DNA from 3 places in the Paenibacillus sp. JL3B1040 genome. Region 3 is predicted to be linked to each of the others. Evidence: riboswitches for the same ligand, from Rfam matches in the RefSeq annotation. Region 3 holds a riboswitch; each other region holds the start of a gene.
What was found. Region 3 has a riboswitch for glycine ahead of gcvT (glycine cleavage system aminomethyltransferase GcvT). Riboswitches for the same ligand answer to the same signal wherever they lie in the genome.
Positions count from the first base shown of each region.

Region 1: another riboswitch for glycine. It lies ahead of sdaAB (L-serine ammonia-lyase, iron-sulfur-dependent subunit beta); the one in region 3 lies ahead of gcvT (glycine cleavage system aminomethyltransferase GcvT).
Region 2: another riboswitch for glycine. It lies ahead of ACZF99_RS26080 (amino acid permease); the one in region 3 lies ahead of gcvT (glycine cleavage system aminomethyltransferase GcvT).

Region 1 covers NZ_CM169317.1:1,236,769-1,243,299, forward strand. Annotated here, with positions in the region: gene ACZF99_RS05365 (S8 family serine peptidase) at 1-1,653, opposite strand, end outside; glycine riboswitch at 2,147-2,279, shown strand; gene sdaAB (L-serine ammonia-lyase, iron-sulfur-dependent subunit beta) at 2,463-3,134, shown strand; gene sdaAA (L-serine ammonia-lyase, iron-sulfur-dependent, subunit alpha) at 3,151-4,032, shown strand; gene ACZF99_RS05380 (response regulator transcription factor) at 4,125-4,814, shown strand; gene ACZF99_RS05385 (sensor histidine kinase) at 4,811-5,935, shown strand; gene ACZF99_RS05390 (ABC transporter ATP-binding protein) at 6,049-6,531, shown strand, end outside.
Region 2 covers NZ_CM169317.1:5,681,265-5,687,795, reverse strand. Annotated here, with positions in the region: gene ACZF99_RS26095 (helix-turn-helix transcriptional regulator) at 1-591, shown strand, start outside; gene ACZF99_RS26090 (DinB family protein) at 685-1,233, shown strand; gene ACZF99_RS26085 (hypothetical protein) at 1,338-2,114, shown strand; glycine riboswitch at 2,248-2,325, shown strand; gene ACZF99_RS26080 (amino acid permease) at 2,480-3,859, shown strand; gene ACZF99_RS26075 (DUF817 domain-containing protein) at 3,906-4,739, opposite strand; gene ACZF99_RS26070 (helix-turn-helix domain-containing protein) at 4,729-4,941, opposite strand; gene ACZF99_RS26065 (DUF2975 domain-containing protein) at 4,955-5,437, opposite strand; gene ACZF99_RS26060 (malate:quinone oxidoreductase) at 5,772-6,531, shown strand, end outside.
Region 3 covers NZ_CM169317.1:3,238,037-3,244,567, forward strand. Annotated here, with positions in the region: gene proC (pyrroline-5-carboxylate reductase) at 1-328, shown strand, start outside; gene mtnB (methylthioribulose 1-phosphate dehydratase) at 396-1,070, shown strand; gene gcvH (glycine cleavage system protein GcvH) at 1,172-1,567, opposite strand; glycine riboswitch at 1,815-1,915, shown strand; glycine riboswitch at 1,919-2,053, shown strand; gene gcvT (glycine cleavage system aminomethyltransferase GcvT) at 2,149-3,294, shown strand; gene gcvPA (aminomethyl-transferring glycine dehydrogenase subunit GcvPA) at 3,301-4,665, shown strand; gene gcvPB (aminomethyl-transferring glycine dehydrogenase subunit GcvPB) at 4,653-6,179, shown strand.

The DNA.
Region 1 (6,531 bases), 2.0 Mb from region 3:
TTCTCCGCCGGTCACCACGCGCCCGGAGACCATGCCGACCCCTTCCAGCACGGAGCCGACGGCGTCCAGTGCATTTACGATGCCGTACCCGTACCCGTTATTGGGGGCCGCCTCATATTCGCCGTCCGTCCGCGGCGTGGCCGTGTGGGTCAGGATGTCCTCCAACTGGTCCACCGTGAGGGAGTGGTTGGCCTGCAGCAACAAGGCGGCGATCGCTGTCGTGTGCGGCCCCGCCATCGAGGTGCCGTTCCAGCCGCCCTCGTAGGCTCCGCCGGGAACGGAGGAGCGAATGTTCACCCCCGGTGCGGAAACCTCCGGTTTAATTTCATCGTAAGGCGAGGGTCCCCGCAAAGAGAAATCGGCCAAATTTCCGCCGATGTCCGTGGCGCCGGTGGCGAACGCTTCGGGATAGTTGGCCGGTGCGGCTACGGAGCCGGGACCGCCGGGATTGAATTCATCGACGTTGCCCGCCGAAAACTCGGGGAAGATTTGCGCGCTTCTCCAAGCCTGCACGATCGGGCGGAACCATTCGTCGATGCCGGGGCCACCGCCCCAGGAGTTGTTGACCACATCGGGAGCCAGCTCCGGATGAAGATTCCCTTCGGCATCGATCGGGGCCAGTAGCCATTGGCCGCCATCCAGGATGATGGCATCCGTGGTGGAGGGGTTAAAGATCCGCACCGCGATCCACTTGGCCCCAGGTGCGACGCCGATCCGGTTCGAGCCGTCCGGCTCCGAGCCGACCATCGTCCCCATGGTGTGCGTGCCGTGGCCGTGGCTATCCGTCGGCAGCGAAGCATGGCTATGCGGATCGTACCAACTGAGCTCGGGATCGACGACATTGCCCGAGGCATCGAATCCGCGCCATTTGCTTCTCAAGGCCGGGTGATTGTACTCGACGCCGGTATCGAGGTTAGCCACTACGATGCCGGTGCCGTCGATGCCCCTATTCCACACCTCGGGGGCATTCACCTGGGCAATATTCCACTCGACGCTGCTTGGCGTAACATCCGAGGTCTGCTTGCCGGTGTCGGTCTCGGCAGCCGTCTTTCCGTCAGCAGGTTGCGCGGAAGGCGTCTCAACGGCAGGCCGCGTTGCCGGTTCTTGATGGATTTCGACCTTTTGCAGATGACGTTCTTCATTCGGAAGGATCTTCTCCACTTCAGGGAAAAGGGCGATTTGCTCCAGTACCTCTTTTGTACTTGTCACCGCCATGGCATTTACGATAAAGTAGCTTTTGTAGTCCTTCACCTCTCCGGATTCCCGGGCTTTCCGCAAATATTCGTCCAGTGCGAATTGGGTGCGGGAGGCCGTCTCGCGCAATGCGCTGACAACGGAAGTCCGGGCGGACAGCTTGGCGGCGGAAGGAGTAGCTTTCTCCAACGTGGCTTTCTGGAGAGCCAGCTTGGCGACCGAGGCCGTATCGGTTTGTTCTTTGAGCTTGACCAGGTAGGTGACGAAGTCGTCCTGCTTAAACTGAGTCTGCAATTTGGCGTCGATTTTGGCTTCAACCACGTGGGGCGCGGTCGACTTCAGGCTGCTTTTTCCCGTAACTCCACTGCTGTCGGCGGAGGCGACGGGGACGAGGGTCAACGCAAGAAGGATCGACATGCCAAGCGAGAAAGATTTGCGAAATCTCTTGAGACTTATCAACTTCTTCACTCCCTTTATGAGGTTTTAAGATCCAGCAAAGATCCATTGGCGGCCGCCCGGAGAAACATTCAGCAAAGTCCGGGTACATTATGCCTGGTAACGAATGGAGCGAGCGTCCCTTTGTTCATCACCTCCTTAATCGAAGTCAGTTGATGCAAATGCGGGTAAGCCATGATGGATGAGAAGCTGAAAGCCGGATGCGGAGTGAGAGGTAACACGGCCGAGCCTGCCTGCGCTGATGTGAAGGAAAGTTAACGCGGAGCGCACCTTATTTTCAACATTTCATAAAATAAGGTAAAATCTGGAGTTGTTGGGGATAGTATATATCTGTAAATTTAAGGATACAAGTGGCTTTACATGAAAAATATACATATTTTCACATAAAAATAGGAAAATATGACTAGAATAGCTTAACAAACCATGTAACCTTATGTAAGTTATCTTGACATATTGCTAACTTCGTTTTACATTAAACACAAATTCATACAGGCGAATGAGGATGATGGGAGAGTCCGCAGGGGGAGCCGGAAGGGAAGGGGAGCCTCAATAGCGGCACCGAAGGAGCAAAGGGCCGGTCCTGCAAACCGGCAGCCGAATCTCTCAGGTACAAGGACCATGATCGGACGCCACTCTGGAGAGAGCGATCAGCCACCCAAGAGGTACATGGATCCCGGATCAAGGGTAGGCCGGGAACATTAAACTTTCAGGTAACGGGGACAGAGCAAAGGGGCAGCGGCCTTTTTGCGCTGTCCCTTTTTCGTGGTAAACCGGCGGATCATCTTGAATGCCAATAAGGGAGAGATTGAACCATGCGCTTCAAAAACGTGTTTTCCATTATCGGGCCGGCGATGATCGGTCCATCGAGCTCGCATACCGCCGGGGCGGTGCGGATCGGGCGATTCGCGCGGCAATTGTTCGGGGAACCGCCGGTGGAGGCGGCGATTTGTTTTTACGGCTCTTTTGCCGAAACGTACAGCGGACACGGCACCGATTTGGCCGTGGTCGGCGGCATCCTCGATTACCGCACGGACGACGAGCGAATCCGCCATTCGCTGCAGGATGCCGCGGAGCAGGGGGTGAAGGTGGTATTTTCCACGGGGGTCTTACCCGGTGCGCATCCGAATACGGTAAAAATTACGCTGACCGGCGCGGACGGGCGGCATATGGAAGTGACGGGCGCGTCCATCGGCGGGGGAACGGTCGTCATTCGGAGCATCGACGGATTTGAGGTCAAAAGCTCGGGCGAGCTGCCGACGCTGGTGATCTCCCACGCCGACCGGCAAGGGGTGCTGGCCGGCATTACCGCCTTGTTCAGCCGGGAGTACGTCAACATCGGCTACATCATCACCGACCGGAAAGGGCGCACGGGCGAGGCATTGACCGTCGTGGAAGCCGATTCGTCCATCCCCCCGCAATTAAGGGAGGCGATCGGTTCGTTGGAGCATGTCGTCCGGGTAGCCTATATCGATCTGTCGAGATAAGAAAGGAGAGAGCGGAATGCGCTTCAAAAATTTGCGGGAGCTGGTCCGGCTGTGCGACCGGGAATCCCAAACGATTTCCGGCATCATGATCCAGGATCAGGCGGCCGAGAGCGGGCAATCGGAGGCGGAGATCCTAGCCGCCATGGGCGAGTATTACCAAATCATGAAAACGGCGGTACACAAAGGGCTGACGGAGGATATCGTCTCCACCAGCGGTCTGACGGGCGGCGACGCCAAACGGGTCGAGGCTTACCGCGGCCGCGAAGAGGCTTCCGTCGGCGACATCGCCTGCCGGGCGATGGCCTACGCGCTGGCGGTGTCCGAGGTCAACGCCTCGATGGGGCGAATCGTCGCCACGCCGACAGCCGGTTCCTGCGGCATCATCCCCGGCGTGTTCGTGAGCGCCCAAGAGCGCTTCGGCTGGGAGGACGATCACCTCGTGCGCGGGTTGTTTTGCGCCGGGGCTATCGGTTACGTGATCGCCAACAACTCGTTTATTTCCGGCGCGGAAGGCGGATGCCAGGCGGAAATCGGCTCGGCGATCGGCATGGCGGCCGGAGCGATGGTCGAGCTGCGCGGCGGGACGCCGGAGCAGGCGGTGCAAGCCGTCGGTCTCGCGCTTAAGAACACGCTGGGCTTGATCTGCGATCCCGTCGGCGGCTTGGTGGAAATCCCCTGCATCGTGCGCAACGGCTTTGGCGCGGTGAACGCCCTTGCCGCCGCCGATATGGCGCTGGCCGGCGTGCGCAGCGCGATCCCGTCGGACGAAGTCATCGACGTGATGCTGGAGGTCGGCTCGGCGATGCCCAGCCGCCACCGCGAAACGGCGCAGGGCGGGCTGGCGCAAACGCCGACCGGCCGCAAGATCATGAAAGAGCTGCGGAGCCGGAAGAAATAATTACAAATTCAGAGATGACACATTTTTTCGAAGGGATGTTCGTGTATAATCTGCTTGTAGGAATGACCGGAGGGAAAGGGCGTACTTTTATCATGACGAGCATTCTGATCGTAGAAGATGATGCGGGCTTGAACAAAGGGATCGCGCTGACGTTGGCCCGGGATGGAATCGCCGTGGAACAGGCTTATGATTTGGCGGGAGCGGAAGCGCGGCTTGAGGCGGGCGGAATCGATCTCATCCTGCTTGATGTCAGACTGCCGGACGGAAGCGGCCTGGACTTTTGCGCCAAGCTCCGAGAGACTTCGCGGATCCCCGTCATTTTTCTGACGGCGAACGATATGGAGTCCGATATCGTGATGGGCTTCGAACTGGGCGGGGACGATTACATCACGAAGCCGTTCAGCCTGATGGTGCTCAGGTCGCGGGTGATGGCCGTGCTCCGGCGCTGTGACCCCGGCCGCGAGGATAAAGTGGTGATCGGCTCCCTCGCGTTCGACTTCGGCAAAATGGATTACCGCAAAGAGGGAGTGGCCATTCCGCTCAGCGTGACGGAACAAAAGCTGCTGAAGGCGCTGGTGAACCACCGCGGACAAATTCTGACCCGGGAGCAGCTGATTTATCTCGTATGGGGGCATGAAGCGGAGTTTGTGGATGAGAACGCATTGACCGTCACGATCAAGCGATTGCGGGCCAAGATCGAGGAGAATCCCTCCGCGCCTCAATATATTAAAACGGTATACGGGCTCGGGTACTTGTGGACCGACGTGGGGGTGCCGCGATGAGAAGCGGCCGCGCAACCGGCGGAGGATACGGGCACGCCGAATTAGCCGGAGGGCGCAAAGGCGGGCGGCCCGCTGGACAAGCCCGTCCAGCCTCGCGGCAGCGGATTGCTTTCGGCTGGATTTACGCCGGGTACGGACTCTTGTTTGCCCTGCTGACGTTCGGTTATCCGGTTGCCGCCTGGGTGTGGGCCGGGGAGGTGTTCTCCCCGCCGCTTTGGCTGCCCGCGTGCTTCGCCGCGGCGTTGATCCTGGCGGCTGGCGCTTTCGCCCGGACGCTGCGAGCGAGGTCCGCTTCCGTCATCCAGGCGGCTTACGATATTGTGGATGCGGCAATCGCCGGTCAGGCCAGGCTGACCGATTATGAAGAAACCCGTCTTTCCGCGTTGGAAAACAAGGTTGTTCGTTATGTCGAGCTGGCCAAAGCGCGCGAAGGGCAAGTCATGGCGGAGCGGAGCCGGATACAGACGCTGCTCTCCGACATCTCGCACCAGACGAAAACGCCGTTGTCGAGTATGATGCTGTACGTCGAGCTGCTGGAGGAAATCCCGCACCTCAGCGAGGAGGCTCGGCAGTACGCGGCCCAGATTAAGGCGCAAACCGCCAAGCTGGATTGGCTGATCGGTTCTCTGGTCAAAATGTCCCGGCTCGAGGCAGGGATGATTACGTTGCAGACCGACGTGTCCCCGTTGATTCCGACGATCACGCAAGCCGTTTCGCAGGTGTATGCGGCGGCGGAGCGCAAAGGCATCGAAATTGCGATTGACTTCGACCCGAAAGTCTCGGCGCGGCACGATCCGAAATGGACCGGCGAAGCGTTGTTTAATCTGTTGGAGAATGCGGTGAAATACAGCGGATCCGGAAGTGTCGTACAGGTTTCGGCGCAGGCGGGGGACATGTTTGTCCGCGTTGATGTGGCCGACCGCGGGATCGGGATCGCGGCGGAGGAGTGGAACGATATTTTCAAGCGGTTTTATCGCAGCAAGCAGGCGGCCAAGCAGGAAGGCGTCGGCATCGGCCTGTATCTGGCCCGGGAGATCGTTGCCGCCCAAGGCGGACATATCAAAGTATCGTCCAAGCCCGGGGAGGGCTCGGTGTTTTCGGTTTTTTTGCCTGTGATGTAGGCATCGGAATATGTCGAGGCTGTAATTTTCCGGACATCCGATCGAAAGATTGGTCTGTTACATTAAGTCCTGTACGATCAAAGTACAGGATTTTTTATTGGGAGGGTTACGACATGCCGATCCTGCAAATCGAGGGGTTAAAGAAATACTATGGCCAAGGAAATACCGCCACCAAGGCGCTTGACGGGATCACGCTAAGCGTGGAGAAAGGCGAATTCGTCGCGATCGTCGGCACGAGCGGCAGCGGAAAAAGCACGCTTCTCCATCTGCTGGGCGGACTGGACCGCGCTACGGAAGGCAAGGTGCACGTGGACGGCAACGATATTTTTGCGATGAACGACGAGAAATTGACGATCTTTCGGCGACGTTCGGTCGGCTTCGTATTCCAGAGCTATAATCTGATTCCGATCTTGAACGTGTACGAAAATATCGTGCTGCCGATCGAATTGGACGGAGCCCGCGTCGATAAGGAGCACGTGGACCAGGTAATCCGCGCGCTCGGGCTGGCCGACAAGGTGCACAACCTGCCGGCGAATTTGTCCGGCGGACAGCAGCAGCGCGTGGCGATCGCGAGAGCGCTGGCGACGAAGCCTTCG
Region 2 (6,531 bases), 2.4 Mb from region 3:
ATCTCTCCGGTGCGGGCTCCCTACTTGACCGAGGCATTGCGGGACTTGGAGCAAGCATCGAAAGAGGGGCGAACGGTCCGCATCCTATACCGCAAAGCCGACACGGAGCGGGAGGAAGAACGCGACATTGATCCGTACGGGTTGGCGTTTGACCGAAACGAATGGTATGAGGTGGCGTTCTGCCATCGATCGCAAGCGATGCGGACGTTCCGCGTGGACCGCATCGCGCGGCTTACGCCGACCGAGGCGCGGTTCGAAAAGCCGGAAGGCTTCTCGGTATCCGACTATTTCCGTGACCGGTCCGAGCAGGGACGGGAAGCGGAAGGGCCGCTGATCGGCGTTCGTATCGAAGGATTGCCGGACAAGCTGAATGAGGTGTGCGGCCATTGGCACCTTCGCCATTATTTGACGGAACGCACCGATCGGGAGGCACGTTTTGTGCTCGACGTTCCGACGATGAACAAGTACCTTCCGAAGTATCTAATCACGTTCGGGACGGCCATCCGAGTACTCGAACCGCCGGAGTTGAAACGCCGAATTCAGGAAACCGCCTCCGGCATCGCCAAACATTACTTGGATGAAACCGATTGATCTTCGCTGACAGCGTTTGTCATGGAACCCGGTATACGATAGGGACACGGCTGCAGCGGGAGCGGCAGCTAAACGACAACGAGGATAAGGAGCGTGAAGAGATTCATGCAAAGATCGGCGGATCAATGTTTGGCCTATCATGTTTGGGCGAATGACCGACTTTTCTCTCATCTGGAGCAGCTTCCGGAGGAGGTATTCCACACGGAAGTGACGAGCGTATTCCCGTCCGTGGCGGACGCGGTGGGACATATTTACCTGTTCGACCAGCTCTATCTGTCCGTGCTTGAAGGGGTTCCGAACGAGGATATTTTTCCGAAAATGCCAATCTGGTCGGAGGAAGCGAAAGGCAAGTCCGTAGGCGAGATACGGCAGCTGTTCGCCGGCGTCGCCGACCGCTTCCGCGATCTGCTGCGGCGTACGCCCGACCCGGACAAGGCGATAACGATTCATCACCCGAAGTATGGCAGCCTGGATACGCGGTTCTCCGACATTCTGCAGCATGTGGTCAATCACGGGACGTATCACCGGGGGAACGTGACCGCGATGCTGCGGCAGCAAGGGTATGCCGGGGTCCCTACGGATTATTTGTTCTTCCTGCTGGAACGGCAGGCGAAATCGATTGACAGCAACAAGAAGATGTGATAATTTCGCTGTAAGAAAATAAAGGCAATGCAACCTTCGGGTTCAACCTCGCTGAGAAGTGGGTTGGACCCTTTTTGCATTCCAAAATTAGGGGAGGATTCGTAATGTCGAGAACAGAATTGCTGTTGCAACGGCTGGGCGAGATCGGCAAATCACTCGAACGCAAGGGGGGAGCTCTTCTGTTACTAGGAGTTGGCTCCGTTGGGGTCGAGACAGAACGGTTGGATGAATATTCGGATTTGGATTTTTTTGTCATTGTCAAGCCCGGGGAGAAGAACAGATATATAGACCGGTTGGATTGGCTAGAGGATGTACACCCTCTTGCCTATTCGTTTAAGAATTCGGATATCGGCTATAAAGTACTGTTCGAGGACGGTATTTTTGGGGAATATGCAGTATTCGAGGAATGGGAGTTGGCGAACGCTACCTATACAGAAGGCCGGGTCATATGGAAGGACCCTATGTATGCCAATACGGCAATCGCGAAACCTTCCAACCCGGTCCCCAGCCCCAAAGCGGAATCCTTAGACTTTCCTTTGAATGAAGCCTTAACCAATCTATACGTGGGGCTCGGTCGCTATGCTAGGGGGGAGTGTCTATCCGCGACGAGGTTTGTTCAAGGTTACGCAGTGGACAGGATTTTATCCGTACTCCATTTGCTGGAGCAAGAGGTGGACTATTTTCCCGACCCATTCGGGAATGAGAGGCGGCTCGAGAGGAGGTACCCCCGTTTTGCAGAAATCATAGGAGACATGATACAGGGATACGATCATGTTCCCGAATCGGCACTTCGTATTTTAAATTTCATAGAAGAAGTGTATCCAGTCAATCGAAGATTAAGCGATGAGATACGGCGATTGGCTATTCTAACTTGCCGATAGAAGCAGCGGGGGAACTATCTCGTTGACAAAAAATTTCATTGCGATTAATATTGAAAAATAATTCACATTCCTTGTTACCATCGAAAAATTAAATCATTCGCAAGCTATGATGGCTATGGATCACACTATAGCCGGAGCAGCTTCTGGAGAGACCGCGATTCCGCGGCGCCGAAGGGTTCACAATCTCAGGCAAAAGGACAGAAGAGTATAAATACGTCGATTTGGCAGGCGTTTCGCCTAGTATGCCAAGTCCTATTTATTCTTTTTACGTTCCGGAGATTGGAGGGCATCCAGTCTCTTTTTTTATGCCTAATTTGTTCATTATTTCATATGAGGAAGCTCATGACTTTAAGGGGGAATCAGGTATGGTGCAGCAGGAATTAAAAAGGGATTTAGCGAATCGGCACGTTCAGTTGATCGCCATCGGCGGCACGATTGGGACGGGATTGTTCCTTGGTTCGGGCAAAGCGATTCAACTGGCCGGGCCGTCGATCATTTTTGCCTATCTCCTTGTGGGGATTGCCGTGTTCTTTGTGATGCGAGCGTTGGGAGAGCTGCTGTTGTCCAAAGCCGGCTATTCATCGTTTACGGACATTGCCGAAGACTATCTGGGGCCGCGGGCCGCGTTCGTTACCGGATGGACCTATTGGTTTTGCTGGATCATGACGGCCATGGCCGATGTGATTGCGGTAGGGGTTTACGTTCAGTATTGGTTCGATATCCCGCAATGGGTTCCGGCGGTCATCTGCTTGATCATCCTGCTGGGACTTAACCTGTTGACGGTGAAGAACTTCGGCGAATTGGAATTTTGGTTTGCCTTAATCAAGGTCGTCACGATTCTCGTATTGATCGGCCTCGGCGTCGTTTTGCTGGTCATCGGATTCAAGACGGATGCGGGAACCGTGTCGGCGAAGAACATTTGGGGACATGGCGGCCTCTTCCCGAACGGAATCCAAGGTTTCCTGCTCTCCTTCCAAATGGTGGTATTCGCTTATGTCGGCGTGGAGCTGGTAGGGGTGTCGGCGGCGGAAACGTCCAATCCGGAGAAAAATATCCCGTCGGCCATTAATAAAATTCCGCTGCGCATTTTGTTCTTCTACGTTGGCGCCTTGATCGCCCTCTTGTGCATTAACCCCTGGACGGGGCTGACTCCGGCGGAGAGCCCGTTCGTGAAGACGTTTAGTCTGGTCGGCATTCCGGTTGCCGCGGGGATCATTAACTTCGTCGTCTTGACTTCGGCCGCGTCCGCTTGTAACAGCGGGATGTTCTCGACCAGCCGGATCCTCTATAATTTAAGCAAAAACAAGCAGGCTCCCTCCGGGATGGCGACACTGAACAAAAACCATGTGCCCGGCAACGCGCTGCTGGTTTCCACGCTGGTCATCTCCGTAGGGGCGCTGTTAAGCAAGCTGATTCCGGGGCAAGCTTTCGGCATCGTGACGACGATTAGCGCCATTTGCTTTATTTGGGTGTGGGGCGTGGTGCTCGTGTGCCATATTCGTTATAAGCGCACGCGGCCGGAGCTGCAGGTCAAGTCGACATTTAGGGCGCCGTTTACGCCATTTGTCAATTATGCGGTCCTCGTGATGTTTGCGGCCATTTTGCTGATCATGCTGTTTGCGGAGGAGACCCGTCCGGCTCTGTTGCTGACGCCGCTGTGGTTCATTCTCCTGTTCGGATTGCATGCGATAAGAAAACGCAAGGAGCGGGCAACTCACGTCCCCCTTGAGCAGACCCATCTCTAACGGCGGTCCCAGCTTTGCAACTCGAATCAAATTTGCGGGGTTTTGCTTATTCCCGACGCCCCTTCACCCGCTTCAATGCGGCGACGATCAGGAAGCTGATAATGACGAGCAGAAGCCAGGAGCTGATCTTGCCAAGACGGACGAGGTGCCAGCCGTCGGATTGGTTCGGATACCTCCAGGCGCTGAAGAACGTGGCGACGTTTTCCGCGACCCAGATAAAGAAGCCGATCAGCACAAAGGAGAGGGATAACGGCATCCGGTAGGGCTTGCCGCCTACCTCGTAGGTCACCCAGGTTCGCCAGAAGACGAGCAGCACCAGCGCCGACAACCCCCAGCGAACATCGATCCAATAATGGTGGGTGAAGAAATTCAGATAAATCGAGGCGGCCAGCGGGACGACCAGCCAGAGCGGGGGAAAGCGGATCAGATCCACTTTCAGACGCCGCCAAGCTTGACACAGGTAACTGGCTACACTGGCATACATAAACCCGCTGTAGAGAGGGACGCCGTTCACTTTCGTCCAGGCTTCCTCCGGGTAGGACCAGGACCCCATATGAACCTTGAACATCTCCAGCGCCAAACCGATCAAGTGGAAGACCGTAATCACCTTCAGTTCGTCGCGGGTCTCCAGTCCGAACCGTACCATCCAGACCTGCATGGCGAGGCAGATCAGCAGCAGCCAGTCATACCGCGGCAGGAAGGGAAAGGGAAGCCACTGCGTCAAAGCCAGCGATGCAAAAATCACCACGGGAAACACGCAGGACAACGCCTGCTGCCAGCCGAAGCGCACCAACTGCCGAAGGGCATGCTCAAGGCGTTTAAGGCGGTTACCCACGCGCAACTCCCCTTTGTTCAGAGATCGACTCAGGCTACTCCTCATCGTTTCGGTACTCCATAATGTCACCGGGCTGGCAATCCAGCGCCTTGCAGATCGCCTCCAAAGTGGAGAATCGAATGGCTTTGGCCTTCCCGTTTTTCAAAATGGACAGGTTCGCCATCGTGATGCCGACCTTCTCCGAAAGCTCCGTGACGCTCATTTTCCGTTTTGCCAGCATGACGTCAAGATTGATAATTACGGGCATGGATTCCTTCACCTCAGATCGTTAAATCGTTTTCCGATTTGATGTCGATAGCATTTCTTAAGAGACGTTGAAGCACGGCCGCAAAGACGGCAATCACGAGGGAAGCGAAACAGATGACCAGCCCGATCGCGGCGAGTCCCGGCGCATCGTCCTTCTCCGCAATGATGAACAGGATCGGCAGGATGACCGTATACAGAATACAGATGGCGACCGCGCAGTTTCTAATGCTCTTTAGAGCCCTTACCGAAGCTTCGGAGAAGGCGGTATTCTTGTCGATATAGCTTAGCAGCTTTAGCGTCTGGTAAAGCGCAAAGAAGAAAGGAATGGCCGATGCGTACATAGGAATGAGCACGGTCAGGTAGAGGAAGGGCGGATAATACTCCACCAAATCTTTGGCTATCGCGGGTACCCCCAGCGCGCATACGGCAAGGATCGCGATGCCCATCAGGAAAACGACGCCCCTTAAGAAAAGGGTAGAGCTTTGTTCACGTTTCATATCAACATAGCACCTCGCGTAGGATTAGTGTCGAAGTTAATTTACCACGTTTTTTATCGATAATCAATAAATATTTATTAATAAATGGGATGTATATATCGAAAAAGAATAATTTCACCGGGCATACCCGATAAGTTCTTTTTGGATGGCTTAAAAAAATCAATTATTAATATCTAAGAAATAAATATTTCAATCCCTCAGTATTGTTGATACACTAAAATCAATCAATCATTACGGAAAAGGTGTGGGCCAGCTCGTCTCCAGACTTGTAGCGAGAACAAAACGAGAGCGCTTACATCCTTTCAGCAAAATAAGGGCATAAGGGACGGTAAACATGAATCACGGACAAACAAGTACAGACGTTATTTTGATTGGTGCCGGAATTATGAGTGCGACGTTGGGGACCCTGCTGAAAGAATTGGCGCCGGACTGGAACATTAAGGTGTTTGAACAACTTGCCCGGGCAGGGGAGGAAAGCTCGAACGAATGGAATAATGCGGGAACCGGTCATGCCGCTCTGTGCGAGTTGAACTATACGACCGAGCGGCCGGACGGAACCGTCGATATTGGCAAAGCGGTCAAGGTGAATGAACAGTTCCAAGTTTCCAGGCAGTTCTGGTCCTATCTGGTTCAGCGCCAACTGATTCGAAATCCGCAGGATTTCATCATGCCGCTGCCTCATATGAGTTATGTGCGCGGGGAGCAGAATGTCGAATTTCTGAGAAGACGTTACGAGGCCTTGTCCGCGCATCCTTTGTTCCAGGGGATGGAGTTCTCCGACGATCCGGGGCAACTGAGAGAATGGGTTCCGTTGATGATGAAGGAACGGAAGAACTACGAGCCGATCGCGGCAACGAAGATCGATTCGGGGACGGACGTGAACTTCGGCACCTTAACGCGGATGCTGTTGGATCATTTGAAGGAACAGGGCGTGGACATCCGCTACAAGCATAGCGTGAAGCAGCTGAAGCGGACGCCGGACGGGTTGTGGGAATTGAAAGTGAAGGACTTGAATAGCGGCGTGTCCCAACGCCATACCGCCAGGTTCGTCTTCATCGGCGCCGGCGGCGGGAGCTTGCATTTATTGCAAAAAT
Region 3 (6,531 bases):
CTTAACGGGCGTATCCGGGAGCGGACCCGCATATGTTTATTATCTGATGGAAGCGATGATCGAAGCGGGGATCGAAGGCGGCCTGACCGCGGAGCAATCCCGCGAGCTCACGGTGCAGACGGTGCTGGGCGCCGCCCGGATGATGGCGGAAACCGGCGAAGCGCCAACCAAGCTGCGCGCGGATATCACCTCGCCAAACGGTTCGACGCAAGCCGCGATCGGCGTGCTGGAAACCGGCAGCTTCCAGCCGAACGTGCGGGCTGCGGTCCACCGGGCCGCCGAACGTTCGAAGGAAATGGGCGAAGCGGTTAGACAGGCGCTGTTGTAGCAGCAGCGCTTGGGCCAACAAGGGGGGGCTGGCCGCCCTGAGGCCAGTGCGAAAGGGGGACGGGAGCATGAATTATGGCGACATCCCATGGGAAGAGAAACAAGCGGCGCTGGGCGCGTTAAGCCGAGTGCGGGAAGTGTTGGCGGCCCGCGGCTGGTTTCCCGCTTCCAGCGGAAGCTTATCGGTGCGGGTCGGCAGTTATACGCCCGACCGGTTTGTGTTTGCCGTTATTTGCGACGAGACGCACACGTCGGAGTTGTCCGCGGAGCCTTCCGCTCCGGCAAGCGTGCTGTTCGTCGATGCCGCCGGCGCGCCTTGCGAACCGACGCGGCTGAAGCCTTGCTCCGATACGCCGATTCACGCGAAAATTTACCGGATGACCGGCTGCGGCGCGATTGTTCACGTCCATACGGCGTTCAATAACGTGCTTAGCGAATATTTCGGCGCGGACGGCGGGGTCCCTCTCAAGGGAAACGAGCTGCTCAAAAGCTTGGAGATCTGGGAGACGGATGCGGAAATTCGGGTGCCGATCCTGCCGAATCCCGAACTCCCTGCGATCCTCAAGCGAATATCGGGTGGGCTGGATACGCGCGTTCCCGCGTTGCTGCTCCGAAACCACGGGATTTATGCCTGGGGCTCCGGCGTTGCGGAGGCCAAGCGGCATCTGGAAGCGCTGGAGTTTATGTTCGAAGCGCTGTACCGCTCCCTGCTGTTGCCCCCCCATGGGCGCAATGCCCGATAACGACAACTCGCGGCATGCGATAGGCGGTTGGGCGGATCGTTGATCCGCTCCTTTCGCGCTAACGCTGGCCGCGAGTTTTTTTTCATGTGCATGAAACCGGATTATCTCTCGATAAATTCCGCATACGCTGTAGAGTCCATCAAATTTGCCAACGCGAGGTTCGGATCCTCCTTCAGCCGGATGTGCACCATCCAACCTCCATCGTAAGGCTCTTCATTCACGAGCTCCGGCGCGGTGTCCAGCTCCCCGTTGACCGCCAGCACGGTCCCGCTGACCGGCGTAAACAAATCGGCCACCGTCTTGACGGATTCGATCGTGCCGATGGCGTCCTGCGCTTCGATCTCCTGCCCCGGATCGGGCAGCTCCACGAACACGATATCGCCCAAACGATGCTGGGCGACGTCGGAGATGCCGATTTTCACCGTCCCGTCCCCCAAATCAAGCACCCATTCATGCTCATCGCTGTACCAAACGTTTTCCCTGATCTCACTGGCCAAGATTAGCTCCTCCTCTGTCCGGATAATCTATCGTCCCCTACTTGCCTTGCCGATGCTCGAACCTGAAGTTTCTTCGTTCAGATTATTCCAAACCCGGCTCTCATGTCAATATTATTAACACATTTGATAGAGTCTAGCAAAATGTAAGCGTAGACTTTTCCATTAAACGAAATAGTTTAAAATTATTATGATAACTTTATTGACATCTCGATCGATTTTGAGTATTAATGAGATGTATAAGCTGCGGTTGATGGCAGAGGGAGAGATTACAATACGCAAGTTCTGTAACGCCGAAGGAGCAAACCGCCATGCGGTGAATCTCTCAGGCAAAAGGACTTCTGCCGGACGCAACTCTGGAGAGCATTCGCAAGCGATGGAATCGATGGAGTGATGAAGTCATCTTCGCATTGCGCGAATCACCCAAGGGGAAACCTGCACGTGCCTTCATGGCTTCGGCAGGGTAACTCTCAGGTACAAGGGACAGAGCCAGGAAGATCCGTTAGGGAAGCTGACGGAATTTCTTTGGCCTGTCCTTTTCGTTTTTCCAAAAAAGGCCGATCCGGCCCTACGAGGTGATGGTAATGTCCGAATCCGCATTGCGGCGAACGCCGCTCTACTCCGGGTATGCGCGTTACGAAGGCGTCCGCTGCATCGATTTCGGCGGCTGGGAGCTGCCGGTGCAGTTCAGCGGCATCCAGAAAGAACATGAAGCCGTGCGCGAGCGCGCCGGATTGTTCGACGTGTCGCACATGGGCGAATTTTTCGTGGAAGGACCGGAAGCGGAACGCTTTTTGCAGCGTATGACGACCAATGACGTGACCCTGCTCCAACCGGGTAAAGCCCAGTATACTTTGCTGTGCTACCCCGATGGCGGCGTGGTGGACGATCTGTTGATTTATATGCTGGAGCCGGGGAAGTACATGCTGGTAGTCAACGCCTCGAATATCGAAAAGGATTGGGAATGGCTGCAGCGTCACCTTCCCGCCGACGGCGCAACGATGCGTGACGCGTCCGGCGAGACGGCGTTGCTGGCCGTGCAAGGGCCGCTCGCTTCCACGATCCTCTCCCCGCTTTGCGATGGGCAGGAGCCCGCGGCCTTGCGCCCGTTCGCCTTTATTCCGGAAGTGCGGATTGCCGGTATTCCGGCGCTGCTGTCGCGAACCGGGTATACCGGCGAAGACGGCTTCGAGTTATATGTGGCGGCGGAACGCGCGAAAGCGTTATGGGACGTTTTGATGGAAGCCGGGGCGGCGTACGGCCTGCTCCCCGCCGGGCTCGGCGCCAGGGATACGCTGCGCTTCGAAGCCTGCCTGCCGCTGTACGGGCAGGAGCTCGGGCCGGATATCACCCCGCTCGAAGCCGGTCTGAACCGGTTCGTGAAGCTGCAGCAGGGCGATTTCATCGGGCGCGAGGCGCTGGCCAAACAGCGGGACGACGGCGTACCTCGCCGCTTGGTCGGCCTCGAGATGATCGATCGCGGCATCCCGCGCACGCATTACCCGGTGTTTGCCGAAGGCTCGGAAGTACCGCTCGGGGAAGTGACGACAGGTACGCAGTCGCCGACTTTGAAAAGAAACCTCGGGATGGCGATCCTGACCAGTGCCTATACCGAACCGGGTACGATCCTGGAGGTCGACATCCGCGGCAAACGGCTGAAGGCCAAGGTCGTCCCGCTGCCGTTCTATCGCCGAAACGAAAGCCGCCAAGCGACGAAAGGAGATTCATAAAACCGTATGCTAAAGCACCGTTATTTGCCGTTAACCGAACAAGACCGAAATGAAATGCTGGCGGCCATCGGCACCGATTCCGTGGAGGCGTTGTTCCGCGATATCCCGGAGGCCATTCGCTTTCAAGGCGAGCTCCCGGTCTCCCCGCGCCTGGACGAATACGCGCTGACCCGGCACCTGGCCGAGCTGGCCGGGCGCAACGCCGACACCGATCGCTTCGCCAGCTTCCTCGGCGCCGGACTTTACGACCATCACATCCCTTCCGTAATCCAACACGTCGTGTCCCGTTCGGAGTTTTATACCGCCTACACGCCCTATCAACCGGAAATTAGCCAAGGCGAGCTGCAGGCGATTTTCGAGTTCCAATCCTACATCTGCGAGCTGACCGGCCTCAAGGTCGCCAATGCCAGCATGTATGACGGAGCCACCGCTTTGGCCGAAGCCGGCAACCTGGCTGCGGCCGCCACCAAGCGCAAGCGGCTCGTCGTCTCCCGCGCCGTCCACCCGGAAGCCCGCGAGGTGCTCGCCACTTATGCCCATGGCCTGAACCTCGAGCTCGTCGAGGTCGGCTGGGAGCAAGGCGTGACCGATCGCCAGGCGCTCGCCGCCGCCATCACCAAGGACACCGCCGCCGTGCTGATCCAAAACCCGAATTTTTTCGGTTCTTTGGAGGATCTTCGCGCGATCGGCGAATTGGCTCACGCGCACGGCAGCTTGCTGGTCGTCAGCAGCAATCCGCTGGCGCTTGGCCTGCTGGAAGCGCCGGGCAAGCTCGGCGCCGACATCGTCGTCGGCGATGCCCAGCCGCTTGGCCTGGCCCCTTCCTTCGGCGGTCCGACCTGCGGATTCTTCGCCGTATCGGAAGCGCATATGCGCCGGATGCCCGGCCGGATCGTCGGACAAACGACCGACCGGAACGGCAAGCGCGGGTTCGTCCTGACCCTGCAGGCCCGCGAGCAGCATATCCGCCGCGAGAAAGCGACCTCGAACATTTGCTCCAATCAGGCGCTGCTTGCGCTGGCCGCCTCCGTCTATCTGTCCGTCATGGGCAAGCAAGGGATGGCCGAGGTGGCGGAGCTGAATTTGCAGAAAAGCCATTATGCCCAAAAGACGCTGACCGCCATTCCCGGCGTAAGCGCGGCTTTTGAATCGCCGTTCTTCAACGAGTTCGTGCTGCGGCTGCCGGAGGGGACCGATCCGGTCCGGCTGCAGCGGGACTTTCTCGCCGCAGGCTTGATCGGCGGGTACGATCTCGGCCGCAGCTACCCCGAGCTGGCCGGCCATCTGTTGATCGCCGTAACGGAAAAACGCAGCAAAGCGGAAATCGACCAATTCGCCCGCGTGATGGAGGAATCGATATGTCCGAAATAAAAGAGACGAAACCCGATGAATTGTTGATTTTTGAGCGCAGCCGCCCCGGACGGGTCGGCTATTCCCTGCCGGAATGCGACGTCCCGGCCGTCGCTAAGGAAGAACTGGTGCCGCAGGGCATGCTGCGGAGCGAAGGCTTGGCTTTCCCCGAAGTGTACGAGGTGGACGTGATCCGTCATTATACGGCGTTATCCCGCCGGAACTTCGGGGTCGATAACGGATTTTATCCGCTGGGCTCCTGCACGATGAAATACAATCCGAAGGTCAACGAGGACGTGGCGCGGTATTCCGGCCTGGCCAAAATCCATCCCTTTCAGCCGGAGGAAAGCGTGCAAGGCGCGCTGGAACTGATGCACCGCCTGCAGCGGGACCTGGCCGGACTCACCGGCATGGATGAGGTGACGCTGCAGCCGGCGGCCGGGGCCCACGGCGAATGGACCGGCCTGATGATGATCCGCGCCTACCACGAAAGCCGCGGCGAGCGGCGGACCAAAGTGATCGTGCCGGACTCCTCGCACGGCACCAATCCGGCCAGCGCTTCGGTTGCCGGATTCGAGACGATCACCATCCCGTCCACCGCGCGCGGCATGGTCGATCTGGACGCGCTGCGCGCAGCCGTCGGCGAAGACACGGCCGCGCTGATGCTCACCAACCCGAACACGCTGGGCTTGTTCGAGGAACAAATCCTGGAGATCGCCGACATCGTGCACGAAGCCGGCGGGCTGCTGTACTATGACGGCGCGAACTCCAACGCGATCATGGGCATCGCCCGCCCCGGCGACATGGGCTTTGACGTCGTGCACCTGAACCTGCACAAGACGATGAGCACCCCGCACGGCGGCGGCGGCCCCGGCGCCGGTCCGGTCGGCGTCAAGCGGCGGTTGGTTCCGTTTCTTCCCGAGCCCATGATCGTCAAGGACGAAACCGGCCGGTACGCCATTCGAGGCACACGCGCCGCAGGAGCCGCCGCCGATGCGGCTAACGCCAAAAACTCCGGGGCGGTCGGCTCGATCGGCCGGGTGAAAGCTTTTTACGGAAATTTCGGAATTCTTGTCCGCGCTTATGCGTATATCCGCAGTCTCGGCCCGGAAGGACTCCGCCAAGTGTCGGAAAATGCCGTATTAAACGCCAACTATATGATGAACCGCTTGGCTCCTTATTACGACCTTCCGTACCCAGGTCAACCGTGCAAACACGAATTCGTCATGTCCGGCAGCGGGCTGGCGAAGTACGGCATCCGCACGCTGGACATCGCCAAGCGGCTGCTGGACTTCGGCTATCATCCGCCGACCATCTATTTCCCGCTGAACGTCGAGGAATGCCTGATGATCGAACCGACGGAAACCGAAAGCAAGGAAACGCTGGACAGCTTTATCAACGCCATGATCGCCATCGCCAGGGAGGCCGAGACGGACCCGGATCGGTTGCGGAACGCGCCGCACACAACGCCGGTCACGCGCCTGGACGAAACCGGCGCCGCCCGGAAGCCGGTGCTGAACTGCGCCTGCGGGTAAGCCCGGAACGGAGGGTTTGCGCCTCCAGATCAAACAAAACTGCAATATCGTTCAAACTGGTTTGGTCGAAAGCATCAAGGAGCGGTTATATACGAAATATCGTACAGAGAGCACTTACGTCACGCCACAGCCACTTCCTACAAGCACAAAAAGTTGGATGGAATCTAACCCTTATTCCATCCAACTTTTTGTGTTCAGGGACTTCTTAACCAAATGTTGTATTTCGTACAACATGATTAGTAGCCAAAACGGCCTTTACTCGGAAATGCTGTATTCCGTACAACATTATCACCCTCAACCCCTTCGACAGCGCGAAATTGTTGTACGAAATGCAACAATCCGTGCCATCACA